Regions from separate parts of the Streptococcus sp. 2018WUSS126 genome, predicted to be linked through region 1. Evidence: predicted binding sites of a transcription regulator. Region 1 holds the regulator's gene; the other holds the start of a gene.
The links. The regulator HrcA, encoded in region 1, represses chaperone genes, less so after heat shock. The targets are predictions, from matches to a motif close to TTAGCACTCNNNNNNNNNGAGTGCTAA.
Positions count from the first base shown of each region.

Region 2: the regulator HrcA is predicted to act here: its motif matches at 12,150-12,176, upstream of groES (co-chaperone GroES).

Region 1 covers NZ_JAOTGB010000016.1:45,828-61,613, forward strand. The annotation lists gene ODU34_RS07200 (protein kinase family protein) at 184-2,025, shown strand; gene ODU34_RS07205 (lanthionine synthetase LanC family protein) at 2,060-2,860, shown strand; gene ODU34_RS07210 (ABC transporter ATP-binding protein) at 2,826-4,442, shown strand; gene ODU34_RS07215 (helix-turn-helix domain-containing protein) at 4,458-5,333, shown strand; gene mvk (mevalonate kinase) at 5,943-6,878, shown strand; gene mvaD (diphosphomevalonate decarboxylase) at 6,871-7,896, shown strand; gene ODU34_RS07230 (phosphomevalonate kinase) at 7,898-8,977, shown strand; gene fni (type 2 isopentenyl-diphosphate Delta-isomerase) at 8,988-10,085, shown strand; gene ODU34_RS07240 (ACT domain-containing protein) at 10,176-10,442, shown strand; gene ODU34_RS07245 (PFL family protein) at 10,454-11,791, shown strand; gene ODU34_RS07250 (histidine phosphatase family protein) at 11,970-12,665, shown strand; gene ODU34_RS07255 (PadR family transcriptional regulator) at 12,771-13,094, shown strand; gene ODU34_RS07260 (DUF2812 domain-containing protein) at 13,084-13,599, shown strand; gene ODU34_RS07265 (hypothetical protein) at 13,596-13,751, shown strand; gene hrcA (heat-inducible transcriptional repressor HrcA) at 13,970-15,004, shown strand; gene grpE (nucleotide exchange factor GrpE) at 15,154-15,672, shown strand; gene ODU34_RS07280 (hypothetical protein) at 15,686-15,786, shown strand, end outside.
Region 2 covers NZ_JAOTGB010000011.1:33,179-48,964, forward strand. The annotation lists gene ODU34_RS05415 (phosphoglycerate kinase) at 760-1,959, opposite strand; gene gap (type I glyceraldehyde-3-phosphate dehydrogenase) at 2,215-3,225, opposite strand; gene ODU34_RS05425 (M13 family metallopeptidase) at 3,592-5,583, opposite strand; gene fusA (elongation factor G) at 6,572-8,653, opposite strand; gene rpsG (30S ribosomal protein S7) at 9,083-9,553, opposite strand; gene rpsL (30S ribosomal protein S12) at 9,570-9,983, opposite strand; gene groL (chaperonin GroEL) at 10,215-11,837, opposite strand; gene groES (co-chaperone GroES) at 11,848-12,129, opposite strand; gene ODU34_RS05455 (hypothetical protein) at 12,327-12,485, shown strand; gene ODU34_RS05460 (single-stranded DNA-binding protein) at 12,947-13,342, opposite strand; gene ODU34_RS05465 (DUF2785 domain-containing protein) at 13,397-14,173, shown strand; gene ytpR (YtpR family tRNA-binding protein) at 14,208-14,831, opposite strand; gene ODU34_RS05475 (DUF1002 domain-containing protein) at 14,850-15,786, opposite strand, start outside.

The DNA.
Region 1 (15,786 bases):
TAAGAGTAGTTTCGTAGACAGTACAGGAGCTACAGCACAGGGGTCTTGTGTATTTGCTAGTTGTAATACAACTACTAGAGAACAGTAGTGAAGGTGCGTCTTTTTCATAATTTGTTAATGTTGAACACTGCATAATTTTTATATTATGCAGTGTTCAATGTTATTTTATATGGTGGTGTAAAAATGCAAGAAAATATGGCGATTCATTGGTATGCTTCATCGAATAGAACAAATTTTTATATTATGAGTAATCAAGTTGCTACGGAAGAATCTTTTTTAAAGCTACTCTCATACAATTTAGATGATGTAAGTGTATATACGAAAAAACCTTGGATTTTTTTGAAGTTTTCTCAATCTACTTCTGAAGGACGAACGGCAGGATGGAAGATCCATGTGTCAGCAACTATGGAGAATTATCTTGAAATATTTAATATAGTGTGTAGGTATTGCATTAAAAATAAAATTGATTTCAAATTCCTTGCAAATGAAAAATTTTTGAAAGAAATTAATAGTAAAGAAGTATCTAGACTTTCAGCGGGAAAATTTATTGTAGTTTATCCAAAAGAATCTGAGTTCTGGACAGTAATTCAAGATATTTCAGATTTAACAATAATGTATGATGGACCGGAAGTATTGACTGATTATAGATATTCTTCATCGAAAATAATTTATTATAGATATGGGGAGATTGACCCTATAAGAAGAATAAATACTTATGGTGTGGTTGAGACATACATTTTAGATAATGAAGCTAATTTTGTAAAAGACGAAAAGTTTCCTTATCCATTTACACCGGATTGGATTAAAAAAATATCTTTAGAAGATGAGAGTAATGAAGAATCTTTGTTACTAAAGAAATATATTCCTATGCAAGCAATAAAGTTTTCTTCATCAGGAGGTATATACGAAGTTACTGAGGTGAATTCACGAAAAATTTTTGTAATGAAAGAGGCTCGAAAGTTCACTGGACAAGATAATACCAAATTTTATTCTACGGATAGGTTAAAAAGAGAATTCTCTTTTTTGAAATTATTGGAGAGGACAGATTTTGTTCCACAAGTATTTGAAGTAATAGAAGAAAAAGGGAATAGTTACTTAATTGAAGAAAAACTAGAAGGGACAAATTTAAGAGAATATATTTATCTGCATAATCCATTATTAACAAATGAAAAAGATGTCAAAAAAATTGAAGACTATTTTAAAAACTGTTTAATAATATTCAATAATATAATTGCAGGAATAGGCAGAATTAATGATTTAGGTATTTATGTACAGGATTTGTCCGAGACGAATATCATTGTGAACTTTGAAACAAATGAGCCGACTGTTAAATTGATTGATTTAGAATATGCGATTTTGAAAAAAGAATTAAATGGTATAACCAATATTCAAACCCCAGGATTCTCCTATATTGGAGAAGTTGAAGGTATAGATATTTATAAAGTTCACATTATTGGAATATGTATGATATTCCCAATACAAAACATGTTTGAATTTAACCGTGCCAATGTTTTCAAAAGTATCCAGTATTTAAAAAATATAATTAATAATAAGTACGCTCAGAAAATGCTGAATCAAATAGAAAAGTATATTAAATCATTTGATGGTGCAACAAATATATGTAAAGTTTATCCCGATGATGTCAGTCAGCAGTTAGATCAGATAATAAATTGTATACTAGAAAGTTATTGTGTTTTAGAAGTAGACCATAAAAAAATTTTTTTCCCAGCAGATCCGCAAGTTTATAATACAAATCCCTATAGCATTGCTCACGGGGGGCTAGGTGTTTTGTATTCGTTACGACGAATTTCTGATGGAAAAGAAAGAACGATAATAACCGAAATTCAAAATATTAGTAACGATATTATTAATACTACATATGGGGCGTTATTTAATGATTGTATTGATATTTCGAGTGGATTAATGATTGGAGAATTGAGTTTTGTATACTTTCTCATGTGTGAGAACAAAAAATTAGAAGCATGGAATATTTTTAATAGAAGTTTTAAAACATTAAAAAAATAGTGATAATACGGGGATATATTATGGTATTTCTGGATTGGTTATTTTAGGGGCATACTTTGGATTTGAAGGATGTTCCGAAACAGTGTTCTCAGAGTTACAAGAATTGTTGCTGGAAAGACGGCTAGAAACAGATGTAGTAGGATTGTATGAGGGAGAATCAGGTGTTGCATTAATATATTTGGTGATGTATATGGTTACAAACGATAGACGTTATTTAGATATTGGAGAGAGTCATGTAGCAAATATTTTGATGTATGTGTATGAAAACTCACATGGAAACCTCACTGTAGATCGAGTTGGGAAAAATAATTCTGGAAATAAGATTGAGTCTCCGTTCTTATACAATGGTTTGTCAGGAATCGGATATATGTTGTTTTACTATTATAAAGTAACTAAAAATGACGAATACTCAAACGTGTTAAACAATATTTGTTTGAGTTTAGATTATGATATCCATTATTTTGCTACTCTGATGCGTGGATTGGCAGGGATAACTGATTTATTAATTACTTGTTTACAAGAGGGAGTATTGTGTGATGAAGTCTCAGAAAGAACATCAAAAGTAGTTGATCAGCAAATCAAGACTTTGAAGCTTTTTGAACAGAGAGATGAGAGTGAGATATTATTTGGATACTTAGGTGAAGGAAATTTAAAAATTTCCCATGATTTACATTCAGGTAGTAGTGGAATAGCGCTCGTCTTATATAGATACGTTAAATATAAGCAAGGTGTGCAAACAGCGCCTTCAGAATTTGCTTTATATTTACTTGATGAAATCTTTAGAAAATGGAGAACGGGTTATGAAATTAAAACAGGTATGGAGAATATTGCCTAAGTTTAAAATCTGCTTACTCTTACTTGCATTGGTAGGAGCGAGTTTTGACGGTATTATTATGTCTCAAGTTATTTCGAGAGTTAGTCAATTTAGCTCGGAATCAACTGTAAAAGATGTTTTACTATTCGCTGGTTGCAGTATATTGTTCTATTTATTGATTCAATTATCAGATTTATTTGTTTCAATAATAAAAAACGATTTACTAAAAAATCTGCATAAAAAGTATAAGATGGAACTGTTAAACTATCTTGGAAATAAGGGAAATGCATTAGATGTTACAGAGTCTCTTGCGGTATTAACAGTAGATTTAAAATTAGTAGAAGATAAATATTTTTCCGTTCTTTTTGATTGCTTATACTACAGTCTTTTAGGGGCAGTTTCATTGATATATCTTGTCTATCTAAGTCCTGCAATTTCTGTATTATTTATTATTTTCTCATTTCTTCCAATGTTGCCAGCAATACTATTTAGCAAATATCTAGGAACAGCAACAGAGCACTTTACAAAGTCGAATGAGAAATTTATTCGTAGCATAAAAGATATTTTTCAAGGTTTTTCGGTTCTATGGACATATGGTGCGAATCGTAAGTTTTTAGGGATGGCTGAGACAGTTGTCAATGACTTAGAAAATAGTAATGAGGCATTAAATAATAAACATAGCATAGTTAATCTCGTTTCTTCCATGCTATCGTGGTTAAGTTATATTGTTCCAATAACTGTAGCTCTAGTATTTGTAACCCAAGGGAAACTAGATGCTAGTATTGTTATCGCTTTATTTTTAGCCAGTGACCGTGTTATCTATCCATTTAGAAATGTTTCGAACTATTTACGAATGATACAATCAACGGAGCCAACTCGAAAAAAATTAGAGAAAATGTTACAGGATACTCAGCAACAGGAAGTGTCTGAAAATCATATTGATGAATCAATATTGACTCCTGAGATTCATTTTTCAGGAGTAGCCATTGGACATGGGGCAGCAATTATCAAAAATTTTAATGCCACAGTCCCGTATGGTCGTAAAATACTTATTAGAGGAGCTTCAGGAAGTGGAAAGACGACCTTACTAGATAGCATACAGGGTGTACTGCAACCGTTGGAAGGGGAAATATCTGTATTAAATCATCAGAAGAAAATAAACAATCCTAGCATTCAAATGGCAAGAATCCAACAATCACCCTACTATTTTGAGGCAAGCTTAAAAGAGAATCTCTTAATGGCACTTGAGTCTGTCCGTGAGGAGGAGTTGTTAGCCTTGCTTTCAGAACTGGGTTTGGTAGAAGAGCTAGGTGAAGATTGTCTAGAGAAATATTATGGTGAAAATGGGGCGCAGTTATCAGGAGGACAAAAACAACGTATTGAGATTGCCAGAGCCCTCCTTCATAATAAGAAAATCTTGTTAGTTGATGAGGGGACATCGGCAATTGATAAACAATCCTCAGCCCTCATTCGTAAAAAACTTGCCAATTTACCAATTACAATCTTTGAGGTTGCTCATCACTATTCAGAGTCGGATCTTGGCCTATACGATGAGATATGGGAAATTCATCCGAATAGTGGTACAATAGAGAAAATACTATGAATTGGAATGTGAATTGTGAAAGAAAAAATTGCTAGTCTTATTAAGCGGACGCGTTTGGAGAAAGGATTTAGTCAAAAAGAACTGTCTGAGGGTATTTGTGCTCAAGCAGTTATTAGTAAAATTGAAAAAGCTGAAGTTTCTCCATCAGTCGAATTATTTTTTAAGCTCGTCAAAAAATTAGACATTGATTCTAGTGTGATATTGGAATTGTTTCAATTAAAGAAGAGTACAGAGGAATCGATTCTTACGGATGAGTTGAAATCCATTCTTTACCGAAGAGAGTATGATACATTGGAATATTTTTTACAATTTATTTCAAAAGATTCTGTATCTCCAATTCAAATGCCATATATACAATACCTTAATGGGGTATTGTTATTTGGGAAATACAAAAAGTCAAATGAGGCTTTAGAGATTTTGGAAGGGTTGCGGCCTACTTTGGTTGAAAATGCTAATCTATTTTTACGAGTTGGTATTGCTATTGCGGGAATATATTCGGAGTTAGAAGAATATGTAACATCAATGAACCAATATGAAAGTCTCATTCATCACTATCATGAGTCAAATGATTGGGAGTTGAAAGTATTATTTCAATACGGATATTCTAGAATTTTGTACCTGTGTAACAAGTTTGAAAAAGCCTTGGTTTATAATGCAGAATCACTAGAAATATTAAAGAGTCGAAATACCCTATTTATGCTAGGCAATACTTTGTTAATGAGAGCCAACATATTAGCAAAACGCTCCATTATTTCAGAAGCAATTGATATGGTCAAAAAATCAATAGTTGTTTATGACTTAGAAGGCGACGAGCTCTTAAAAAATTTAGCTCAGTCATTCTTTATAGATTTATTGGAACAGGAGTCGCAAGATGAAAAAGAAATTAATTAAATTTAGTGTATTATTGCTTACATATGTGATTTTATTTGGTGATAAGATTCCACCAGTAATACTAAGTTAAAATTTGGAATCAGTTTAGATAATAATAAAACACCTAAATTCCTCAGAATAAGTCGGAATTAGATGTTTTTGATTGGTATAAAAAGATGAGAAGTACTAACAGTTCCGAGTATCTAGGTTGTATTCAACTTTTTAGATACGATAATATAAAAAATTGTATGAATTTTACAGTCCAGTGGACTGTAAGAGGTTTGAGCCTTGAAACTCAAAGTAAAGAGGAAGATCCAGCCTCATTTTGCGGTCGGCTGTTTTCGTGTTAAGTTTTAAGTAAATAAGTATGAGAAATCGTTTTAGAAAAGTCTAAGAAAACTTTCAGTTTTGTTTAAGTTCAAAGATTTATACTATATTCGAGCTAGAAATAGCGAACAACTTTACTGAATTTCATTCAGTATCGTCATCCGTAAGAGCTAAAGCTCAAACGGCTGGCATATCTTTTTCATATAATCTCCTAGAAAACAGTCGACTGCGGTCGGCTGTTTTCGTGTGTTTTATTCTTATGTAAAAGTGGTATAATAGTAGTGATTGTATAAGGAGAAAAGTATGTCGGTAGTAGGAAAAGCAAATGGGAAAATCATTTTGATGGGAGAGCATGCGGTGGTCTATGGGCAACCAGCAATTGCTATGCCTTTTTCTGCTGTTGAAATTATTGCTCAGGTAACTGCTCAAGGGGAAGCGCTGACTGTTGCTTGTGACTTCTATAAAGGCTTAGTTCACAAGATGCCAAAAATCTGGGAAAGCCTCAAGCATGCCATCCGTTTCTCGCTCTATCGTATCGGAGCACCGACAGACCCAGCTATTCATATCGAGATTAGTTCCACCATTCCTGCCGAGCGCGGCATGGGATCCAGTGCAGCTGTGGCAGTTGCAGTAGCACGCGCCCTCTTTGCCTACTATGAAAAAGAACTGACTGACAGCGAACTATGGGACATCGTTCAGTCTTCGGAAAAAATTGCTCACGGCAATCCATCAGGCATAGATGCGGCGACCACCAGCGGCAAGTCCCCCGTCTTCTATATCAAGCACCAGCCCATCGAACCCTTGGAGCTGAAACTCCGTGCCCACTTGGTAGTGGCTGATACAGGCGTGACGGGAAACACCTTAGAAGCCATTTCAGACGTGGCGGATTTGTTGGAGAAAAAGCCAGAGGCTATCAAGCTAGTAGAAGAACTGGGTAACTTGACCCGACAGGCCAAGGAAGATTTAGCCACAGACCAGGCAGAGCTTCTAGGCAGCAGAATGAACCAAGCTCATGCCCTCCTACAAAAATTAGGCGTGTCTGATCCTAGCCTAGATAAGCTAGTCAGTCTTGCCCAAGAAAATGGAGCCCTCGGAGCCAAATTAACTGGTGGCGGCCGAGGTGGCTGCATGATTGCCCTGGCAAGAACAGCCCAAGATGCCCAAAACCTTGCACATATCCTTGACCAAGCAGGTGCCCGCCAAACCTGGATACAGTACTTAGGAGAAACCAATGACTAAACAAACAGGCATTGCCCGTGCCCATACCAATATTGCCTTGATTAAATACTGGGGAAAACGCGATAAGGAATTATTCCTACCTATGAATTCCAGTTTATCCCTGACCCTTGACGCATTTTATACTGATACCAAGGTCGTTTTTGACCCAGAATTAACTGCGGATGAGTTCTATCTCAACGGAATCTTACAAAAAGAAAAAGAAATTTTAAAAATTTCTCGATTTTTGGATTTGTTTTGCGAATATATAGGTGAAAGGGCATTTGCCCGAGTGGAAAGTCTAAATTTTGTTCCGACTGCGGCTGGTTTGGCCAGCTCAGCATCAGCCTTCGCAGCACTTGCACTGGCAACCGCAACTGCCTTGGATTTAGATTTGTCACCAGCCACCCTATCAACCCTTGCTCGCAGGGGTTCTGGCTCTAGCACACGTAGCCTATTCGGTGGCTTTGTCGAATGGGATATGGGAACGGGTTCGGAAGATTCTATGGCTCATCCCATTGATGATGCCGATTGGGATATTGCCATGGTCGTCTTAGCCGTCAATACTGGACCGAAAAAAATTGCCAGCCGAGAGGGAATGGACCATACGGTTGCCACCTCACCATTTTACACAGCCTGGGTAGAAACCGCCAAACAAGACTTGGTGGACATCAAGGCAGCTATTGCCAACCGTGATTTTGAAAAACTTGGTCAAATCACAGAGCACAATGGTATGAAAATGCATGCGACAACTCTATCTGCTAATCCGCCCTTTACATACTGGTCAGCCGATAGTCTAGTGGCCCAAGAGGCAGTCCGTCAGGTTCGTGAGGCAAGTGGCTTATCAGCCTACATGACTATGGATGCAGGACCGAATGTCAAGGTCCTCTGCCGAGCAAGTCAAATGGATGAGCTAGTAGATGAATTGGCCAAAGTCTTCCCAAGGGAGAAAATCATTACCAGCAAGCCTGGTCCTGCCGCCTACGTCCTCAGCGAAGACGAGTGGCAGGCCTCACAAGCAGCGTTTGAAAAGGGCTTGTAGCATGAAAGTACAAGTAAAGATACCTGGAAAACTCTTTCTAGCAGGGGAATACGCAGTCGTCGAGGCAGGCTATCCCGCAGTGATTGCAGCCCTTGACCAATACCTGACTGTCACCATAGAAACAAGTGACCGAGGCCTTCTTCATTCCAGCCAGCAAGCAGACCTCTATCTGACTTGGGAGCGTAAGGAAGGTGCCGTTTATATCCAAGGTGACCATCCCTATGCTCTGATTGAAACTGCCATGCAGGTGACAGAAGCCTATCTGACAGCCAAAGGTCAGTCCTGTCAAGCAACTTACAGCCTAGTGGTCCAGTCAGACCTGGATGATCAGACCTCAGGTGCCAAGTACGGCTTGGGGTCGTCAGGGGCAGTGACGGTTGCGACGGTCAAGGCCCTGCTGACCTACTACGGTCACCGACCAGATGCCCTTCTGACCTACAAGCTGGCAGCCTTGGTCCAGACCAAGCTAGGCATGACGGGTTCCTTCGGTGACTTGGCGGCTTCCAGTTTTGGTGGCTTGATTGCCTATCATTCCCTGGACCGTTCTTGGCTTTTAGGGAAAATGGCAGAGCTGTCCCTGCTGGATCTGGTGGAAAGTGATTGGCAGGGTTTGTCCATCAGCCCTATCCAGTTACCCGAGGGCTTAGACCTCTTGGTTGGCTGGACAGGTTCGGCGGCTTCGACAGATCGATTGGTTTCCCAGATGGAAAGCCAAAAAAGTCAGGCAGAAAAAGAGCGCATTCATAGCCAGTTTCTAGCCGACTCCAAGACCTGTGTAGAGCAGTTGATAGCGGCCTGTCAAACAGGTAATCGAACAGCTGCTAGACAGGCCATTTCTCAGAACCGCAAGCTCTTACAAGATTTTGCGAGAGGAATGGGTTTGGTCATTGAAACGCCTCGACTGAGCCAACTCTGTGACCTGGCCCAGACTTATGGAGCGGTGGCCAAATCATCTGGTGCAGGCGGTGGTGACTGCGGCATTTGCTTGGTAGACAGTACGGAACAAAAAGTAGCGATTGAGAAGGCTTGGCAACAAGCCGGCATTCTTCCACTCCAACTAAAGATCACAAGTAGAGAATAAGGAGAACCCTATGTTTTATTTAGGAGAATTTGGTTTAGACCGCAAGGATCAACACGTTGGCTTGGCCAACCAGCAATACAGTACCACACCGGCCAAGGACTTTACGGAGACCTTGTTTGTCCATCATTCCCTACCTCAGACCAAGGTGGATGAAGTGGATATTTCGACCAGTGTAGCTGGTTTGGACTTTGCCTTTCCATTCTTCATCAATGCCATGACCGGTGGAAGCAAGAAGACGCGGGAAATCAATCGCCTCTTGGGAATTATGGGGCATTTTGGGAAGATTGCTCTGGCTTCGGGTTCGGTTAGTGCGGCGATCAAGGATCCGTCTGTTGCGGAAACTTTCTCTGTTATGCGTCGGGAAAATCCTTATGGCATTATTTTTGCCAATCTAGGTGCCCATCACAGTGTTGAGAATGCCAAGCGGGCGGTGGATTTGTTGGAGGCCAATGCCATCCAAATCCATGTCAATGCACCCCAGGAGATTGTCATGCCTGAGGGAGACCGTGACTTTACCATGTGGTTGAAGAATATTGAAACTTTGGTGCGAGAGATGGAAGTACCTGTCATCGTCAAGGAAGTTGGTTTTGGCATGAGCCGTGAAACAGTGGCCCAGCTGGCTTCTGTCGGTGTTAAGACCATTGATGTATCTGGTACTGGGGGGACGGATTTTGCCAAGATTGAAAATGCCCGTCGTACTTTCAATGATTATGCTTATTTAGAAGGTTGGGGTCAGTCAACTGTGACATCCTTGGTGGAAGCCATGTCTGTTCCTGAAGAAGTTCGCCCAAGCCTGATTGCATCTGGTGGTATTAAGACGCCACTAGATATTGTCAAATCATTGGCCCTCGGTGCAGACCTTGTTGGTATGTCCAATCATTTTCTCCAGTACGTCAAGGATGGTAAGGGGCATCGTTTTGACGACGGTTTGCAGGCTATTAACACCTTCCAATGGCAGATGGCTGAAATCATGACCATGCTGGGTGCTAAAAACATCGCAGAACTCCGTCAGAAAGATTTGGTCTTGGCTCCAAATGTACAAAATTGGTGCGAAGCGCGTGGGATTGACTGGAAAGCCTATGCCCGTCGGTCGCAATTGGTAAAATAAATACGTACGTTAGAGGTAGAATCTAGAAGATTTCTACCTTTTTCTGCATATTTATGATAAAATAAATGAAAATTTAGAAGAGGTGTTCAGATGAAAGCTATTGTTACAGTTGTCGGTAAGGACAAGTCAGGAATTGTTGCGGGTGTTGCGACTAAGATTGCGGAATTGGGTTTGAATATTGATGATATTTCTCAAACTGTTTTGGATGAGTATTTTACCATGATGGCGGTGGTGTCATCAGATGAGAAGAAAGATTTCACGCAACTTCGTGCGGAATTGGATGCCTTTGGTCAAAATTTGAACGTGAAAATCAACATTCAAAGTGCGGCGATTTTTGATGCCATGCACAATTTGTAAGGAGAGCGGTCATGGATATTAGACAGGTTAGAGAAACCATTGAGATGATCGAGGAGCAACACTTCGATATTCGGACCATTACCATGGGGATTTCCCTTTTGGACTGTATCGACTCGGACATCGATAAGGCAGCGGAGAAAGTATATACCAAAATCGTGACCAAGGCCAAGAACTTGGTAGCAGTCGGTGATGAGATTGCGGCAGAGCTGGGAATTCCCATTGTCAACAAGCGGGTATCGGTCACGCCCATTGCTTTGATTGGTGCGGCGACGGATGCCACGGATTATCTTCCCTTGGCTCATGCCTTGGACAAGGCGGCTCATGAGATCGGCATCGATTTTATCGGAGGCTTTTCAGCTCTGGTTCAAAAGGGCTACCAGAAAGGGGATGAAATCCTCATCAACTCTATACCGCAGGCATTGGCCCAAACGACAAAAGTCTGCTCGTCAGTCAACATCGGATCGACCAAGACGGGCATCAACATGACGGCTGTGCGGGACATGGGGCGGATCATCAAGGAGACGGCGGAGGCTTCTGATATGGGGGCGGCCAAGCTGGTGGTCTTTGCCAATGCGGTCGAGGACAATCCTTTCATGGCTGGTGCCTTCCATGGTGTCGGCGAGGCGGATGTGGTTATCAATGTCGGCGTGTCTGGGCCTGGTGTGGTCAAGCGTGCCCTTGAAAAAGTGCGTGGCGAGAGTTTTGATGTGGTGGCAGAAACCGTCAAAAAGACGGCCTTCAAGATTACCCGTATCGGTCAGTTGGTCGGCAATATGGCCAGCGAACGCCTGGGTGTTAAGTTCGGTATCGTGGACCTGTCCCTTGCCCCGACGCCAGCTGTTGGCGACTCAGTGGCTCGGGTTTTGGAGGAAATGGGCTTAGAAACCGTAGGTACGCACGGAACGACTGCTGCCCTGGCTTTGCTCAATGACGCAGTGAAAAAGGGTGGAGTTATGGCCTGCAACCAAGTCGGTGGCTTGTCAGGTGCCTTTATCCCTGTGTCTGAGGACGAGGGCATGATTGCGGCGGTGCAAAATGGCTCGCTTAACCTTGAAAAATTGGAAGCTATGACGGCTATCTGTTCAGTTGGTTTGGACATGATTGCCATTCCAGAAACAACGCCTGCTGAAACGATCGCGGCTATGATTGCGGATGAGGCGGCCATTGGGGTTATCAACCAGAAAACCACTGCGGTCCGTATTATTCCACTTGGAAAAGAAGGGGACATGATTGAATTTGGTGGGCTTCTGGGAACAGCCCCTGTCATGAAGGTCAATCAGGCTTCGTCTGTGGACTTTATCAACCGTGGCGGACAAATTCCAGCACCGATTCATAGTTTTAAGAACTAAAAACGTAAACCGATTGCGACAAGCAGTCGGTTTTTTGCTATACTTATACTCAATGAAAATCAAAAGCAGACTAGGCGACGAAGATGCAGATAGAACTGAAGTTCATCAAATCAAGTCAACAACGTTTGCTTTTGATTTTCGAAGAGTATTAATAGTAAGAAAAGACAAGGAGAACACTATGGCAGATGTAAGATTATATATTTCTCGACATGGGAAAACCATGTTTAATACCATCGGGCGCGTGCAGGGCTGGTGTGATACACCGCTGACCAAGGCTGGTGAGGAAGGAATTCGTGAACTGGGCTTGGGGCTCAAGGATGCGGGCATTAATTTTAAACTAGCCGTATCTAGTGACCTGGGACGGACCGTTCAGACCATGACCATCGCCCAGCGTGAGTTGGGAATTTTAGGAAAAATCCCATATTACCAAGACAAGCGTATCCGTGAATGGTGCTTTGGTAGTTTCGAGGGCATGTATGATGCCGAGCTTTTCCAAGGTGTCCTGCCTCGTTTGAAAGGGACAGTTGATGCGACAGGCATGTCCTTTGCGGAAATCGCAGCAGGTATCCAAGAAGCAGACACAGCTGGTTGGTCTGAATCATGGGAAGTGCTTAGCAATCGTATTTTGACAGGTTTTGAATCCATTGCTCAAGACTTGGAAAAACAGGGCGGCGGCAATGCCCTTGTGGTTAGCCACGGTATGACCATTGCAACGCTGGTCAACTTGCTTCAACCAGAAAGTCCAACCAATCTCTTCTTGGACAATGGTTCTATTACTGTCCTCAAGTACGAAAATGGTCAATTTACCATTGAAGCAATTGGGGATTTATCCTACCGCAAACGCGGAGCAGAATTGATTGCCCAAGGGGAATAAGAATCAAATCAGGGATTTTCTCTGATTTTTTTCTTGACAAGTGTATCGAGGTGCGATGTAATTTATACATCGAAGTTCGATGTATCGTAGTGCGAAAGGTATTTTATGAACAATAAGTTAAAACGCGTCTATGTTCCCATGACAGAAACAGCCTTCTATATTCTTTTTCATTTACAGGAGGAACGACATGGTTACGATATTACCCAGAAGACCAAGGAAGTCACGGCAGGTCAGGTCGTGATTAGCCCTGGGACCATGTATGGCACCCTATCGAAAATGGAGAAAGACGGCTTGATTGTCTTTGTTAGAGAAGAAGACAAGCGAAAGTTTTACCAAATAACAGCAACAGGTCGAGAAATTCTGGATATAGAATTGGCTCGAATTGAACGCCTTTATCGAAATAGCAAGGGGGAAAGTTATGGAAACTAAGACAGAAATTCATTTCTTCTTCTTGCCTGATTTTGAAAAGGAAGAAGTCTATCTGGCAGAGCAGCACCGTCAGGGATGGAAATTTCAAAAAAATAAATTTGGCTTTTTCTATATCTTTGAGAAATGTCTACCTGAAGAAGTTATCTATCAACTGGATTTTAAGCCAAATGGTCAGGATAAGGCAGAATACCTCCAGATGTTTGCAGATTATGGCTGGGAATATGTCGGTGATTGTAATCATTTTTCATACTTTAGAAAGAATGAGAGTTTAGGAGAAGTTGAGCTTTATAGTGACCGTCAGAGTAAGTTCGAGATGATTGACAGAATTATTACCAGACAGTTTCTACTGGCTAGTTCCTTGTTTGTTTTCTTTATCTTGCTATTTTATGTCTTGAAGTTGCCTGCTGTTATGATTGGTATGGCAGTTGCTGACCTACCAGTTTTACTCTATTGTTCTATCGGCTTGATGCGTTTGCGTCAGAAGTATAAGGAGGTTGGAAAATGACAAAACAAAAACGTATAGCAACTCTCATCAATGCTCTTGCAATCTTTGCTGTGGTTTTTCTAAATCGAAACAGTTTTATCAGCTTGATTGCTATAACGCTGATAATGATTTTAAATTTTTGGAATTTAATTGACATGAAGGAAGAAAAGTAAGATAGAAATACTTGTTGGAAGAACTTATTTTTGAGACATTCCACCATTCTAGGTCCTTAGACCGATTTTTAGCACTCTAGGTAAAAGAGTGCTAATTTTTTGTCTTTTTCTCTTGACAATCCATTTTTTCGGCGTATAATGGGAGTATAAAGTTTAGCACTCATCGTTATAGAGTGCTAAAAATAAAAAAATCAACAGTGTTCATGAAAGGAGCGGAGATGATTACCCAACGTCAAAATGATATTTTGAATCTGATTGTTGAATTGTTTACGCGCCATCATGAGCCGGTTGGTTCTAAGGCCTTGCAGGAGATGATTGCTTCTAGTTCAGCTACCATTCGCAATGATATGGCTAAGCTAGAGCAACTGGGCTTGCTAGAAAAAGCTCATACTTCAAGCGGTCGGATGCCCAGTCGGGCTGGTTTTCAATACTTTGTCAACCACTCGCTCAACTTGGAACACATCAATGAAGAAGATGTTTATCAGGTGGTCAAGGCCTTCGACTTTGAAGCCTTCAAGTTGGAAGACATCTTGGAGCGGGCCAGTACAGTCCTAGCGGATTTGACAGGCTACACTTCGGTCATCTTAGATGTGGAGCCGACCAGTCAGCAGTTGACTTCCTTTGACATCGTGCAACTTAGTAGCCATGATGCCTTGGCAGTCTTGACCTTGGATCAGTCCAAACCTGTCACTGTTCAGTTTGCCATTCCCAAGAACTTTTTGACCAGGGACTTGGAAGTGCTCAAACGCCTGGTGGATGAACGCTTCGTTGACCAGACGGTCTTGGCAATCCACTACAAGCTGCGGACGGAGATTCCCCAAGTGGTGCAGCGTTACTTTACCACGACGGACAATGTCTTGGATCTCATGGACTACATCTTTGCCAACCTCTTCCAAGAATCAGTCTTTATTAGCGGAAAGGTCGCTTCGCTGACCTATGGCAATCTCGCCACCTATCAGCTCTTGGATAGCCCACAGCTATTAGCCCCAGAGTTGCGGCAAGGCTTGGCGCCAAACCAGCCGACCAGCATTTCTGTGGCGGAACATAGGGATCCTGCCCTAGCGGATGTGACAGTCATTCATCATCGCTTTCCAATCCCCTATCGGGGCATGGCCCAGATGAGTTTGCTTGGTCCTGTTGACATGGACTACCGTAGGCAGATGAGCTTAATCAACATCATCAGCCGCGTCCTATTTATGAAATTAACCGATTACTACAGATATTTAAGTAGTAATCATTATGAAGTCAATTAAGATGTGAGGGCGTGAAGGAAACGATTGAAAAATAGGAGATTGACGCAGTGTCATCAGACACAAGGAAATCTATCTTTTTTCTGAGTTTCTAGCCCGAACTCAATTTATTATTTGTCAAAGTAATAATAGAAAATGAAGAGGTGAACAACTTGTCAGAAGAAATCAAAAATGAAGAAATCCTAGAGGAAGTTGAAACAACAGAAGAAGTTGTCGAAATGCCTGAAAAATCAGAGTTGGATTTGGCAACTGAGCGTGCAGAGGAATTTGAAAACAAGTACCTCCGTGCCCATGCTGAAATGCAAAATATTCAACGCCGTGCCAACGAGGAACGCCAAACCATTCAACGTTATCGTTCGCAAGACTTGGCTAAGAAAATCTTGCCGAGCTTGGATAACTTGGAGCGTGCCCTTCAAGTCGAAGGTCTGACAGAAGATGTCAAAAAAGGCTTGGAGATGGTACAAGAAAGTTTGATTCAAGCCCTCAAAGAAGAAGGGGTAGAAGAAGTCGCAACAGATGTCTTTGACCCAAATCTTCATATGGCCATTCAAACAGTCCCAGCTACAGACGACTGCCCAGCAGAACACATCGCACAAGTCTTCCAAAAAGGCTACAAGTTGCATGAACGTCTGTTGAGGCCGGCTATGGTGGTGGTGTCGGAAGGTAAATAGAAAAGAGGAAAATATGTTTAATTATCGTGACTTTATAGAAGAATTACGTGAATTTGTTGAACAAGATGATCGACATGGATGGAATGGACATAATGTTGATTATGATGGATTTCG
Region 2 (15,786 bases), on a different contig from region 1:
TGGTAGCTGAATGGCAGTTGTGACCAAGATTCAGCCTTGCGGGGTTCGAATAGCCCAGTGGACTATTTGAAGTTATCACCAAGAAAAAAACAAAGCAACAAGCTACGAAATCATTTTTGACAGAAGCTTCGCTTCTTCTATTTCTAACCTCAACATATCTCCCAGATATGTTGAGCTAACTTACCGCCTATTTTTCATTTCAGTAAGCACCGCAAGCCCTGGAAGTACACCTTGCTAGACTGTCTAACTCGCTTAGCTTCATAGAAACTCTACACGATGCACAAAATGCAACGGAAATCCGTTGCATTTTAGCCTTTACCTAGGCTGATTTTCTAAACTCACTAGGTTCACAGAAAATCTAGCCTTTGTACTAGAAAAGAGCTGGTCTCCCAACTCTTTTCGTCGTTCATACGCAGTAGCTGAATAGCAGTTCACTTTGCTACGCTTGTGACCAACCTATTCAGCCTTGTGGGGTTCAAATAGTCCAGTGGACTATTTGAAGCTGTCACCCAATAAAAACAAAGTGACAAGCTACGGAATCATTTTTGACAGAAGCTTCGCTTCTTCGATTTCTAACCTCAAAATATCCCCCAGATATTTTGAGCTGACTTACCGCCTATTTTTCAGTAAGAGCTACGAGACCAGGCAATACTTTTCACCTTGCTAGACTTTCTAACTCGCTTAGCTTCGTAGAAACTCTACGCGATGCACAAAATGCAACGGAAATCCGTTGCATTTTAGCCTTCAAGTCCATTGAACTTACTTTTCAGTCAAAGCTGCAAGTCCTGGAAGCACTTTACCTTCGAGGAGTTCCATTGATGCACCACCACCAGTTGAGATCCATGAGAACTTGTCTGCACGGCCAAGGTTGATAGCTGCTGCTGCTGAGTCACCACCACCGATGATTGATTTCACGCCTGGTTGTTTCACGATCGCGTCCATTACACCGATTGTACCAGCTTGGAAGTCTGGGTTTTCAAATACACCCATAGGACCATTCCAAACAACTGTTTTCGCACCAGTCAAAGCTTCGTCAAACTTAGCGATTGACTTAGGACCGATGTCAAGACCAAGGAAGCCTTCTGAAACTGCTTCACCTTCAGTGTCACGAACTTCAGTGTATCCAGCAAATGCGTTAGCTTCTTTTGAGTCAACTGGCAAGATCAATTTACCATTAGCTTTTTCAAGAAGTGCTTTTGCGACATCCAATTTGTCTTCCTCTACAAGTGAGTTACCGATTTCGATACCTTGAGCTTTGTAGAATGTGTACGTCATACCACCACCGATAAGAACTTTGTCTGCTTTTTCAAGAAGGTTCTCGATAACACCGATCTTATCAGATACTTTTGAACCACCAAGGATTGCCACAAATGGACGCTCTGGAGTTTCAACAGCTTCTTGGATGTAAGCAATTTCGTTTTCCAAAAGGAAACCAGCTACTGCTTTTTCTACGTTTGCTGAGATACCAACGTTTGATGCGTGTGCACGGTGTGCAGTACCAAATGCATCGTTAACGAAGATACCATCACCAAGTGAAGCCCAGTATTTACCAAGTTCTTCGTCGTTTTTAGATTCTTTCTTACCATCAACATCTTCGAAACGAGTGTTTTCAACAAGGAGAACTTGTCCATCTTCCAAAGCATTGATAGCTGCTTCCAATTCAGCACCACGAGTAGCACCTGCAATGAAAGCAACGTCTTGACCCAATTTAGCTGCCAAGTCAGCCGCTACAGGAGCCAATGATTTACCTTCTTTGTCAGCTTCTTCTTTCACACGACCAAGGTGAGAGAAAAGAATTGCACGTCCACCTTGCTCAAGAATATACTTGATAGTTGGAAGAGCTGCTGTAATACGGTTATCGTTAGTGATAACGCCATCTTTCAAAGGCACGTTGAAGTCCACGCGAACAAGAACTTTTTTGCCTTTCAATTCTACATCTTTAACAGTCAATTTTGCCATTAGATAAGAACTCCTTAAATTATATTTACTTTACCATTGTATCATATTTTCTGTATTTTTTCTTGCATAAAGATATTTTTTTCACAAATGTTATGAAATCTAAAACTATCGCCTCGTAATCAGATTTTTCAAATTCTAAAGTTGCCAAATCAGAAACAACTTATGCCATCCTTGCTTCTTAGCATAAGGAAACAGCTATATTTCAGCAATCAAAACAAAAAAAGAGGCCGAAGCCTCTTCGATTTTCACTAAGGATTATTTAGCGATTTTTGCGAAGTACTCAAGAGTACGAACAAGTTGTGCAGTGTAAGACATTTCGTTGTCGTACCATGAAACAACTTTAACCAATTGCTCGCCATCAACTTCGATAACTTTAGTTTGAGTTGCATCAAACAATGAACCAAATGAGATACCTACGATATCTGAAGATACGAGTTGGTCTTCAGTGTAACCAAATGATTCAGTAGCAGCAGCTTTCATAGCAGCGTTTACTTCTTCAGCAGTTACTTTCTTGTCAAGAGTTGCAACCAATTCAGTTACAGAACCTGTTGGAACTGGAACACGTTGTGCAGCACCGTCAAGTTTACCGTTCAATTCTGGGATTACCAAGCCGATAGCTTTAGCAGCACCAGTTGAGTTAGGAACGATATTTGCAGCAGCAGCACGTGCACGACGAAGGTCACCACCACGGTGTGGTCCGTCAAGAACCATTTGGTCACCAGTGTAACCGTGGATTGTAGTCATCAAACCTTTTTGAACGCCAAATGCATCGTGAAGAGCTTTAGCCATTGGTGCCAAACAGTTTGTAGTACATGAAGCACCTGAGATAACTGTTTCAGTACCATCAAGGATGTCGTGGTTAGTGTTGAAAACAACAGTCTTAACATCGTTACCACCAGGAGCAGTGATAACAACTTTTTTAGCACCGTTAGCGTGGATGTGTTGCTCAGCTTTTTCTTTAGAAGCAAAGAAACCTGTAGCTTCCAAAACGATATCTACGCCATCAGTAGCCCAGTCGATGTTTCCTGGCTCACGCTCAGCAGAAACTTTAACGAATTTACCGTTAACTTCGAAACCACCGTCTTTAACTTCAACAGTACCGTCGAAACGACCTTGAGTTGTGTCATATTTCAACAAGTGTGCAAGCATTACTGGATCTGTAAGGTCGTTGATACGAGTAACTTCAACACCTTCTACGTTTTGGATACGACGGAAAGCAAGACGACCGATACGTCCGAAACCGTTAATACCAACTTTAACTACCATGAATGATTTCCTCCTTATGAAAATCGAGTTCTTTATTTTAAAAGGCAAGCCTTTTAATCCTTTTGTGAAAATATTAACTTGTAAGCCTACAAGCATCTTTTCAACGTTTTTATTATATAACTATTTACCGAAAATTGCAACTGCTTACCGGTTCATCTTATGTAAAAAATAGAAGGCCAAAAAATAAAAGCTAAAAATCATAGCCATGCGTTCTCTCGGGTGGTTATGACTGGTTAAATACTTAACTTAATAGCATTGCCATACCTCGACACATTTTTTAACGATTCTTGGTTTACTACTACTTCTATTTTTTACCTAAAAAAGTGTCTACCGCCCATTTTGGACCGCAGACACCTCTATAATCTTTTACCACACCCGTAAGCGGTCTTCTGGTTTCACATACATTGGATCCCCTTCTTTGACATTGAAGTCTGTATAGAATTGATCAATCTGGTTGACAATGTTGTTAACCCGATATTTAGCTGGTGGATGTTCGTCGCTGATGCTGGCAATAGCAAATTCTTTGGTGGTGACTTCACGCCATGCTTTACCATAAGACTCGAAGACTTTCTTCGTATTGTAGCCTTTTTTCTGAGCAATATCAATGGCAACCGTTAAACCACCGAGATCCGCCATGATTTCACCGGTTGAAATTTCGCCATTGACATAGTAGCCCGGAGCCACTTCCAATTTAGAGTAGATATCTGCTGCCTGTTGAACCTTTTTATTAAATTTTTCAAGGTCTTCTGGTTTCCACCAGTTGACAAGGTTCCCTTTTTCATCAAATTGAGAACCAGCCTTATCAAAGGCATGGGAAATTTCATGACCGATAACAGCCCCGATTCCACCCAGATTTTCTTCGGGACTAGCTTTTGGATCGTAGAGAGGAGCCTGTAAAATCCCCGCTGGAAAGACAATTTCGTTGTTAGTTGGGCTGTAATAGGCATTCACCGTGTGAGAAGGCATGCCGAACTGCGACTTATCAAAAGGCTTGCCAAATTGCCCCATCTCTTCACGCAATTCAAGTGTTTTTACCATATCGAAGTTAGAAAGAAGACTTCCTCCTTCTTCTTTGGATTGGATAGCAAGTTGTGAGTAATCCTTCCACTGGTCTGGATAGCCGATTTTAACAACCAATGTATCTAGTTTTTTCAAGGCCCGCATCTTGGTTTCTTCAGACATCCACTGCACTGCTTTGATTCGCTCTGCATAAGTCGCTTTAATCTCTTGAACCATAGATAGGATATTAGCCTTGGATTCTTCTGAAAAATGGTGTTTAACGTAAACTTTGCCAATCATATCGGAGAAATTTGCATCAATGGCCGCTTGAGCAACTTCTTCCTGACTCGGAGTATCTACCGCACCAGTTGCTACGCCGTCGTATTTCGCTTTTGCCTCGATTAAATTGCTTGACAGATAATCATTGTAATGGGCAATCACACGATATTGGAGCAGGGCTTTAAGAGCGTCTAAATTCTTTTCTTGATAGAGTTCATTTAATTTTTTTAGAGCATCTGGTTCTGATACGACTGTCGTTGGAGCATTCTGAAGTCCTAACTCAGAAACCAACTCAGCAATCGGTAGGTTGGGAACCAGTGCTTTGACCTCATCCCAAGTCTTCTCGTTATACATGGCTTCAAAGTTATTGGCTTCTTCTTTTGGCCGTTGCACTGCAGCCATCTCTTTTTCCAAATTAAAGAGGAGGTCTGCCTTAGAAGAGGCTTCTTTTGAGGATTCTCCTGCCAAGCTAAACACTTCCTGCAGATAGGCTTTAAAGGCTTTTTGGTTTTTCAGTGAAAATTCATCTGTGCCATCATAATTTTCTTTTGGAAAACTTAACTTGTGAGGGTCAACGTAGATGGTGTTTTTGTTACTGTCTTTTATATCTTGAGTAACGTTTATATGAAGCAAATTGCGGATGTTTTTGCCGTATAGGGCTACCAGAATCTTGTTAAGTTCTTCCATGGTAGAGGCTTTTTTAATCTCCTCTAGATAAGGCTTGATAGGCTCTAACCCCAATTTGTTGCGAGTATCAAAATCGGCTGCCAATCGGTAAAAATCAATAAGTTTTTTCTCATCACTACCAGCTTGCAGCTTGGAATAGTCCATATCCAGCTGGTCAATCATCTCCTGGATTGCTTCTTGCGTTTTCTCAGAGAGTTGACTCAGATTATCTATTTGCGATTCACCGGCACCTAATTTTGTATCTTTCAACCATTGCGCATTGATATAAGAATGAAAATCCGTCTGTGGTGTTGCTTCACCTGCTTTGGGAGCCGAGGAATTACTTGTGCCACAGGCTATCAAAAATGTCGCACAGGCGACTGCTACTAATGAAAATTTTAGTTTTTTTCTCATGGTTTCTGTCCTTTCTTTTTATTGTTAATGTGCTTAGTACCACTATTTCATAACCATACAAGCATCCTCCTTTAGTAATTAGCGGTCCTAAACTACTCTTTCATCGATCTACCTTATAAGGATTCTAACATTTATATCTGCTTTTCTTCTGTAGCCTATCTATTAATTCTCTTATTTTTTGTAACCATTCCCAAACAAAGTAATTCTAAATAATTTAAGACATTTATTTTAGCAAATTGAGTGAGAGTAGGCAAGAACTCGAACGGTCAAAAGAGTTCAGCAACAATTCCTAATTTCAAGTTATTAAGCTAAAACAATCTATTCACAGACCGTTTTAATCTATTTATTTCACAATAGTCGGACCTGAGAGTCACTGTTGAGTTCATCGGCAACAGGAATCTTATACCCAATGAAATCCCCAAATAGCAAACCCTGATCTTTTGTTAGCCATCCACACCTAAATTAGGGTAATTTTTTATAAATTGTAGCTTTCTCATTGTATATTTCCAAAATGAATCTGGCGGATACCTGTTTTATATAGTGTAGTCGTTTAGTTTGTTTTTAGCACTCGCTTCAAAGGTTCAGGGAACCTTTGAAGGCTAGAGATAGGGCGAAGCAAGTTCGCCTCAATAGCTACAGGTTGCTAGAACAGCCTTTAGGCTGTTCTAAGTTAGAAATAAGACTTGCCTCGCAAATCACCTCTGTAAAGTACGGCAAAGCGAGTTCAAATACTCCAGTGAAGTGTTCGAAGCTGGAAACAGGAAAACGAAGTTTCCTCGCTCGTCGAAGTAATCAAAGATAAACTACTGATACTCAATAAAAATCAAAAGTAGCCTAGGAAACGAAGCCGAAGATAGAACTGGGGTTCATCAAGGCAAGTTGACAACGGATAATTTTGATTTTCGAAGAGTATGAGTATCACGCTCAGATGTGTGACATATCCGTCGTACCAAAAAACACCTACCCGAAGGTAGGTGTAGATAGGCAATTATGCATTGCCACCGTTTTTCTTAATGATTTCATCTTGTACAGATTTTGGTACATCTTCGTAGTGATCAAATACCATCATGAAAGTACCGCGACCTTGTGTTGCTGAACGAAGAACAGTTGCGTAACCGAACATTTCAGCAAGTGGCACATAAGCACGAACGATTTGTGTGTTACCACGAGCTTCCATACCATCAACGCGACCACGACGTGCAGTAACGTGACCCATAACGTCACCAAGGTTATCTTCTGGTGCAGTGATTGTTACAAGCATCATTGGCTCAAGGATAGTTGGTTGAGCTGATTTAGCTGCTTCTTTAAGGGCAAGAGATGCTGCCACTTTGAAGGCTGTTTCTGATGAGTCGACATCGTGGTATGAACCGTCGTAAAGCTTAGCTTTAACGTCAACGATTGGGTAACCAGCAAGAACACCGTTAGCCATAGATTCTACGAGACCTTTTTCAACCGCTGGGATGAATTCACGTGGAACCACACCACCGACGATAGCGTTCTCGAACTCGAAACCTTTACCTTCTTCGTTTGGTGTGAATTCGATCCAAACGTCACCGAATTGACCTTTACCACCAGACTGGCGTTTGAAGAAACCACGAGCTTGTGTAGAAGCGCGGAATGTTTCACGGTATGATACTTGAGGAGCACCTACGTTTGCTTCAACCTTGAATTCACGACGCATACGGTCAACAAGGACATCCAAGTGCAACTCACCCATACCAGAGATAACTGTTTCACCAGTTTCAACGTTTGTTTCAACGCGGAATGTTGGATCTTCTTCAGCCAATTTAGAAAGGGCAATACCCATCTTGTCTTGGTCAGCTTTAGACTTAGGCTCAACCATCAATTGGATAACTGGTTCTGGAACGTGGATTGACTCAAGGATGATTTTTGCTTTTTCATCTGTCAATGAGTCACCAGTTGTAGTATCTTTCAAACCAACCGCAGCGGCGATGTCACCTGCATAAACAGTTTCAATTTCTTGACGGCTGTTTGCGTGCATTTGAAGGATACGTCCGATACGCTCACGTTTACCTTTAGAAGTGTTCAATACGTATGAACCGCTGTTAAGGACACCTGAATATACACGGAAGAATGTCAAACGACCTACGAATGGGTCAGTCATGATCTTGAAGGCAAGAGCTGCAAATGGCTCTTCATCTGATGCATGACGCTCTTCTTCAGCGTCTGTATCTGGGTTAACACCTTTAATAGCAGGGATGTCAAGTGGGCTTGGAAGGTAGTCGATAACCGCATCAAGCATCAACTGAACACCTTTGTTTTTGAAGGCTGAACCACACAATACTGGGAAGAATTCAACGTTGATAGTTGCTTTACGGATAGCAGCTTTCAATTCTTCGTTTGTGATTTCTTCACCTTCAAGGTATTTCATCATCAATTCTTCATCAGTTTCAGCAACTGCTTCAACCAATTTTTCACGGTATTCTTCAGCTTGCTCAAGGTATTCAGCTGGAATATCTTCTTCAAGAATATCTGTACCAAGGTCGTTAGTATAGATTTCAGCTTTCATCTTGATCAAGTCGATGATACCACGGAACTCATCTTCAGAACCGATTGGCAATTGGATTGGATGAGCATTTGCTTGAAGACGCTCGTGAAGTGTGCTTACTGAGTAAAGGAAGTCAGCACCGATTTTATCCATTTTGTTAGCGAATACGATACGTGGAACACCGTATTCAGTTGCTTGACGCCATACTGTTTCAGTTTGTGGCTCAACACCTGATTGTGAGTCAAGAACGGTTACCGCACCATCAAGAACGCGAAGTGAACGTTGTACTTCGATTGTGAAGTCCACGTGTCCTGGTGTGTCGATGATGTTTACACGGTGGTTGTTCCATTGAGCTGTTGTCGCAGCAGATGTGATAGTGATACCACGCTCTTGCTCTTGCTCCATCCAGTCCATTTGTGATGCACCTTCGTGAGTTTCACCGATTTTGTGGATTTTACCAGTGTAGTAAAGAATACGCTCAGTTGTCGTTGTTTTACCCGCGTCAACGTGCGCCATGATACCGATATTACGAGTTTTTTCTAATGAAAATTCGCGTGCCATGAGGTTTGTTCTCCTATAATTTTAGTTTTGTACTTTATTATACCATATTTTAAGAAAAGCGAGTGGGCAAGTCCCACCCGCTTGATTTCTTACTAATGGTGTGAAATGGTTGAGGCAAGCCTCAATCCAATTTGTGATGGTTGAACGAAGTTCCTTCATCTAATTGAGTTCAGTTAACTTCCATATATCCAATTTAGAAACTGAACTCGGACTAAACGCTTGGCAAAAAAGATAAATCCTCCTAGAGTCCACAGACTCTTCGTCGCATTTCCTATTTTTGCTATGCGTTTTATACGTCCTCGTATCTTATTCTTAGTTGAATTTTAGCTACAAATGTCTGCCAAAAAGATAAAATCTCCTAGAAACTGAAGTTTCTTCGTCGCTTTTCCTATTTTGGCTAGCATTTGCTTAACGCTAAAATATCCTATATTACCAGCGGAAGTGTGCGAATGCGCGGTTTGCTTCTGCCATTTTGTGAGTATCTTCACGTTTCTTAACAGCTGCACCAGTGTTGTTTGCTGCATCCATGATTTCTTTCGCAAGGCGATCAATCATAGTGTGCTCACCACGGTTACGAGCGATTGTTACCAACCAACGAAGACCAAGTGTTGTACGACGCTCTGGACGAACTTCAACTGGGACTTGGTAGTTAGAACCACCGACACGACGTGCACGTACTTCAAGTACAGGCATGATGTTTTCCATTGCTGTTTCAAATACTTCAAGTGCATCGTTACCAGTTGCTTCTTTGATTTGATCAAAAGCACCGTAAACGATTGATGCAGCAGTACCACGTTTACCGTCCAACATAACACGGTTAATCAAACGAGTTACCAATTTTGAGTTATACAATGGATCTGGCAATACTTCGCGCTTAGGCGCTTGATTTTTACGACTCATTTATATTTCCCCTTTCTTAGCCTTTTGGACGTTTAGTACCGTATTTAGAACGGCCTTGCTTACGATCGTTAACACCTGCAGTATCAAGTGCACCACGAACGATATGGTAACGTACCCCTGGAAGGTCTTTTACACGTCCACCACGAAGAAGAACAACGCTGTGCTCTTGCAAGTTGTGACCGATACCTGGGATGTAAGCAGTAACCTCGATAAGGTTGCTCAAACGTACACGAGCAAATTTACGAAGGGCTGAGTTAGGTTTTTTAGGTGTCATTGTTCCGACACGAGTTGCAACACCGCGTTTTTGTGGTGATGAAACGTTTGTTTGAACTTTTTTACGGCTGTTGTAACCAACGTTCAAAGCTGGTGATTTAGATTTTTCTACTTTAGACTTACGTGGTTTACGTACCAACTGGTTAATTGTAGGCATCTACATTCTCCTGTATATATTTTTTATTTTTGGTGATAGGGCATTGGTGACAACCCCTATCTGTGTGTACTTTTGCAACATTTGTCAGCACGTCCCTGTACACTCTTGAGAGACCAAAAGTAAAAAGTACCGTCTAATATAGTACCACATCCCAAACCCATTGTCAAATAGATATGTTTGAAATTTTCAAGAAAAAAACACAGCCAATCAGCTGTGTCATTTTGCCATTTCTTAGTAGCCCATACCCATTCCATCCATACCTTGTGGCATAGCTGGAGCGGCTGGTTCTGGTTTGTTGGCAACGACTGCTTCAGTTGTCAAAATCAAGCTGGCTACGGAAGCCGCATTTTGAAGAGCTGAACGTGTTACTTTAACAGGGTCAATGATACCTGCATCCATCATGTTGACCCATTCGCCTGTCGCAGCATTAAAACCTGTGCCAAGTTCTGAATTCTTCAGTTTATCAATGATAACTGAACCCTCATAACCTGCGTTATAGGCAATCTGACGAACTGGTTCTTCCAAGGCACGAAGGACAATATTGCGTCCTGTTTCATCGTCGCCTCTCAACTCCAATTTCGCTACGCTATCGATAACATTGACAAGGGCTGTACCACCACCTGCAACAATTCCTTCTTCAACTGCGGCACGTGTTGCGTTGAGGGCATCTTCGATACGGAGTTTCATTTCTTTCAACTCAGTCTCAGTAGCGGCACCGACTTTAATAACTGCAACACCGCCTGATAATTTGGCCAGACGCTCTTGCAATTTTTCACGGTCAAATTCTGAAGTTGTTCCCTCAATTTGTGACTTGATAACAGCGACACGGTTGGCAATGGCTTCTGGATTTCCAGCACCTTCAACAATGGTTGTACCATCTTTGTCAACCACAACTTTGGCAGCCTGACCAAGTGCTTCAATGGTCGCATCTTTCAAGTCCAAACCAAGGTCTTCTGTAATCACTGTACCGCCAGTCAAAATCGCGATGTCTTCCAACATAGCTTTACGACGGTCACCAAATCCTGGCGCCTTAACAGCAACAACGTTGAATGTACCACGAATCTTGTTGAGAACAAGTGTAGGAAGAGCTTCGCCATCCACATCGTCAGCAATAATCAACAATGGACGATTGGTTTGGAGAATGCTTTCCAAAAGTGGCAAAATATCCTGGATATGAGAAATTTTCTTATCGGTAATCAAGATGAATGGATTTTCAAGCTCAGCCACCATCTTTTCATTATCTGTTACCATGTATTGTGACAGATAACCGCGGTCGAATTGCATACCTTCAACCACATCCAATTCTGTTTCCATACCGCGAGACTCTTCAATGGTGATAACGCCGTCTGTTCCCACGCGCTCCATAGCTTCTGAAATGTACTCACCGACTTTTTCAGAACGGGAAGATACCGCTGCGACTTGAGCAATTTCAGCTTTATTTGACACAGGACTTGCTTGTGCTTTCAAAGCTTCAACCGCTGTTGCAACTGCTGCTTCAATCCCACGACGGATACCGATTGGGTTGGCACCTGCAGTTACGTTTTTCAAGCCTTCGCGAACAATCGCTTGAGTCAAAACAGTGGCAGTTGTTGTACCGTCACCAGCAATGTCATTGGTTTTTGAAGCCACTTCGGATACCAACTTAGCACCCATATTTTCAAAATGGTCTTCCAACTCGATTTCTTTAGCAATGGTCACACCGTCGTTTGTAATGAGTGGTGAACCGTAAGCTTTTTCCAAGACAACATTACGACCTTTTGGACCCAAGGTTACTTTGACTGTGTCAGCCAGAATATCGACACCACGGACCATGCTTTCACGTGCATCTGCTGCAAATTTAATTTCTTTTGCCATTTTCCTACCTCTATTCTACAATTGCCAAAATGTCTGCTTCACGGATGATGTGAACGGTTTGGTCTCCGTCTTTAACTTCCAATCCTGCGTGAGCATCAATCAAAACAATATCTCCAACTGCCACCGCTGGGGCAACCAAGTCACCATTCAAGGTACGAATCCCTTGTCCGATCGCTAGGACACTTGCTTCTTTTGTCTTTTCTTGACTTGCACCTGCTAGGACAAATCCACCAACTGTTTGTTCTTTTTCTTCAATTTTTACGACGATACGATCGCCCAATGGTTTCAACATGGTATTACCTCCTAGTCTTTTTAGCACTCTTTACCTCCGAGTGCTAATTCACATTTCCTATTGTATCACTTGGTCAAAAATAGTCAAGAAAATTCTACTCCTTTTTCGCTAAAATCCTTCTTAAGTATGAGACAGAATTTACCTATTCATTATTGGCAAACTATGCTATACTATTTTTAAAAAGTTAGGGGGTATTCATGAAATTTTTTAGAGATTTAAAAACAGATTACCTTGAAAGCCGATTTTCAGCCTACGAAAGTTTTGCAGAATGGTTTTTAAAACGTAAATTAGGCTTTTGGGGGAGTGGGAAAGAACTCGACTGGTCAAAAAGAGTTCCCCTCACTTCCAAACAGTAGGTTCGGGCTAAAATAGTCCACTGGACTATTTTACTCCCACCCCCGCACAGCTCAAAAGGTTCAGTGAACCTTTTTGAGGTTGAAAATGAAGCGAACTCTGTTCGCAACAGTCGTAAGGTCAGATTTGGAGTGTGAAACACGAACAAAGCTGCCAATCAACCACTGCGCTGAGATGTTGACACGAACTCTGAGAAGTGAGACTGGACTTTTTGCCCCGTCACCTATCTACTCTGGCTAGTCTGGATATTTTTCTTTAGCCACCCTCACTACATCATCTTTTTCTTCTACGGAGTTATCCTACTTTCTCTAATTATCATGCTGATAGAATGGTGGAAATATAGAAAATGAACAGCAAAAAACGCCAACTTTCGTCAGCGTTTTTAAGGAGATATGAAAAATATTTAGGATTGACTATAGTATAACCTACTTTTCAACATTCTCCATCGGTCTTGGGACGGATATTAAAACGGCAATTCTTCCTCTTCCAAGACCAAATCAGCTAGGTCATCGCCAGTATTGTTTTCACGTATGGCACGTTGGGCGCGGCTTTCTAGTAATTGGAAAGATTGGCCTAGAATCTCTGTCACATAGTGATTGCTGCCGTCTTTTTCGTATTTACGGGTCCGCAATTCACCGTCAATAGAAATCAGACTGCCCTTGCTACCATAGGAAACAAGTGTTTCCGCCAGTTTTCCCCAGAAAATAACATTGAGAAAATCTGCCTCACGTTCACCATTTTCTGTCTTAAATCGTCTATTAACTGCAATGGTTACACGAGTCAAATTTTTGCCAGTTGGTGTTTGAGTGAGTTCGGGTTGGGCCGTCAAACGACCAATTAAAATTGTTTTATTATACATATTACATCCTCCTACTTATCTATTCGTAGAAAGTTCATAAAAAGAAAGAAAATCATGAAAGAATTAATAGAAAAATTGCAAACCTCTAAACCATATACCGATGATGAACTGGCTTGGTTGCTGGAAAACATCGGTCACCCAGACCCTACTATACGCGATGAATTAGTTTATGCTAGTTTTTGCCACATCTTTCTAGATGGTTTGATTACAAGGGAACAAGCACAGTCGCTACTGCAATTCTCTCAAGAAACCAATCCCCTTTCCCTAGAAAGCTCCACACTAAAACGAAGTTTTACTTGCTTGCTTTACTGTCTTCTGCTGTCTGTTGACAATGACCAAGATTCTGAGTACTCTGCATTTTTAAGCACTGACGACCGCGAACTGCTTTTCCAACAGGCCTTGAATTATTTGACGATTGAAAATGACTGGTCTGGCTACGATGAAAAACTCGGCTGGATCCATACCGCTGCCCACGGAGCAGATTTTCTTCTGGCTGCAAGCTGTCATGAGCAATTTCCCGCTGAAAAAAGCAAAGAAGTCTGGCAGACTATTGTCACCTGTCTAACTAAACAAAGTAAAGTTTTCTCAGCTGGCGAGGAAATCCGCCTAGCACAGATTCCAGTCTACCTCCTGCTGAATGAAAAAGTGTCAGGGCAAGAGCTGACAGAATGGATTAGCAAGCTAGACTTTCCCAACCAAGAACCTCTGGACTACTTCCGGTGGCTCAACCTCCAGCATTTCCTGTCCAGTCTCTACTTCCAACTCAAATCACATCAGGTTTTGACAGAGGAACTCCGACAGACTATTGAAGGAAAAATTGAAACAGCATAAAAGAATTGGCCAAAATTGACCAATTCTTCTTTTTCTATCCCTTCCAGTGTTTAGCTGGTTCAAAAGCTTCTCCGACTTCTGCGGAGTCGTCCAATTCGATAATCCCACGGACTTGTGGGGCGTTTGGTAGAGCCAATTCACGTGGGCTACACATCATACCAAAGCTATCTTCACCACGCAACTTCCCTGGGAAAATCAGGCTACCGCTCGGCATCATTGCCCCCGGAAGAGCCACAATGGTTTTCAAGCCTTGGGCAGCATTTGGCGCACCAGCTACGATTTGCACTGTTTTGTCACCGACATTGACCTGACAAATATTGAGGTGGTCGCTACCTGGATGAGGAACCAATTCCACAATCTGACCGACTACGAACTTTGGAGCATTGTCGTTGACCAAGCTTTCAGTAAAGCCTTCTTTTGCCAACTCTGCATTCAAGGTCGCAACTTGCTCGTCTGTCAGGAAAACCTGACCATTTCCGGCAATCTCAACTAAACTTGATGCTTCAAAAATATTCCAAGCTACTGTTTTTCCTGTTTCCTCTAGGAAAACACGCGCCACTTGACCCTTGCGTTCAAACTGGACAGCTTGCCCCTTGTCTTCAGCAACAATCACCATAAGAACATCGCCAACGTGTTCCTTATTGTATGTAAAAATCATTTCTTTTTCATTTCTCCTTTATGCAAATAGACCGGTCAAGCCTTTCCATAGATTTTCAAAAAAGGCGCCGATTTTTTCTAAAATCCCTGAATCTTGTAGATTCTTATAGGCTTCTGAAATTTGTTGCTCCGCCTGTTGCTTGAACTGGTTGAGCTGGGCAGCAACCTCAGCCGAATCAATAGCAGAGGTTTCCTGATAGGCTTTGGCAAAGGTAACTAATTTTGAAACTTCATCTGCTGTGATGACATTTTCCAAACCGTTATTGGCCAAGACATCGTTAATAATAGTATTGATGTCTGATTCGGAAGCTACCTGACCATTGGACTTTTTGTAGTCGGCAAGAGCAGTCTTGATTTCCGCTACCGCCTTATCCAAGGCTGAACTATCAAAATTGGAGTCACCTGTATGAGCCGTCGCCACTTCATTGACTGTCTCTAGCTCTTGTTGAGCTACTTCGGTTCGGGCTGTATCAACTGTTTCACCATTGGCCACAAGAGCCTTGTAAACACCTGTCAAAGCAGACTCCCCTGTCACCTGAATTGGAGAAGCTACATCAATCAAGACATCCGTCGCACCAGCTGTGATAGCCGCATTGGCATACTGCGTTTCGGTAATCAAGGTGATGTTCTGTGGCGTCTTAATATCCACCACTACCCCTTTTCCAGCATCCTGCTTTTGCACCAAGACAGATGAATAGAGGGAGGCTGTGTCCGCTCCAGATGTACCTAAATATTGGTCCATATCCGTGCCGACAACCACCTGACGACTGACATTATTAACATCCGAAATACCAAATAGATTGTTAACCTCTGTCGCCTGGGCATCTGACAAACCGCCACCGTAGACCAGTGTTGGCTTGCCCCATTTTTCATTGATAACATCCGTCTGAATCTCCGCTTGAGCCAGCGGTGCCAAACTTAAACTCAATCCCAGCACCACAGGTGCTAGAAGGATT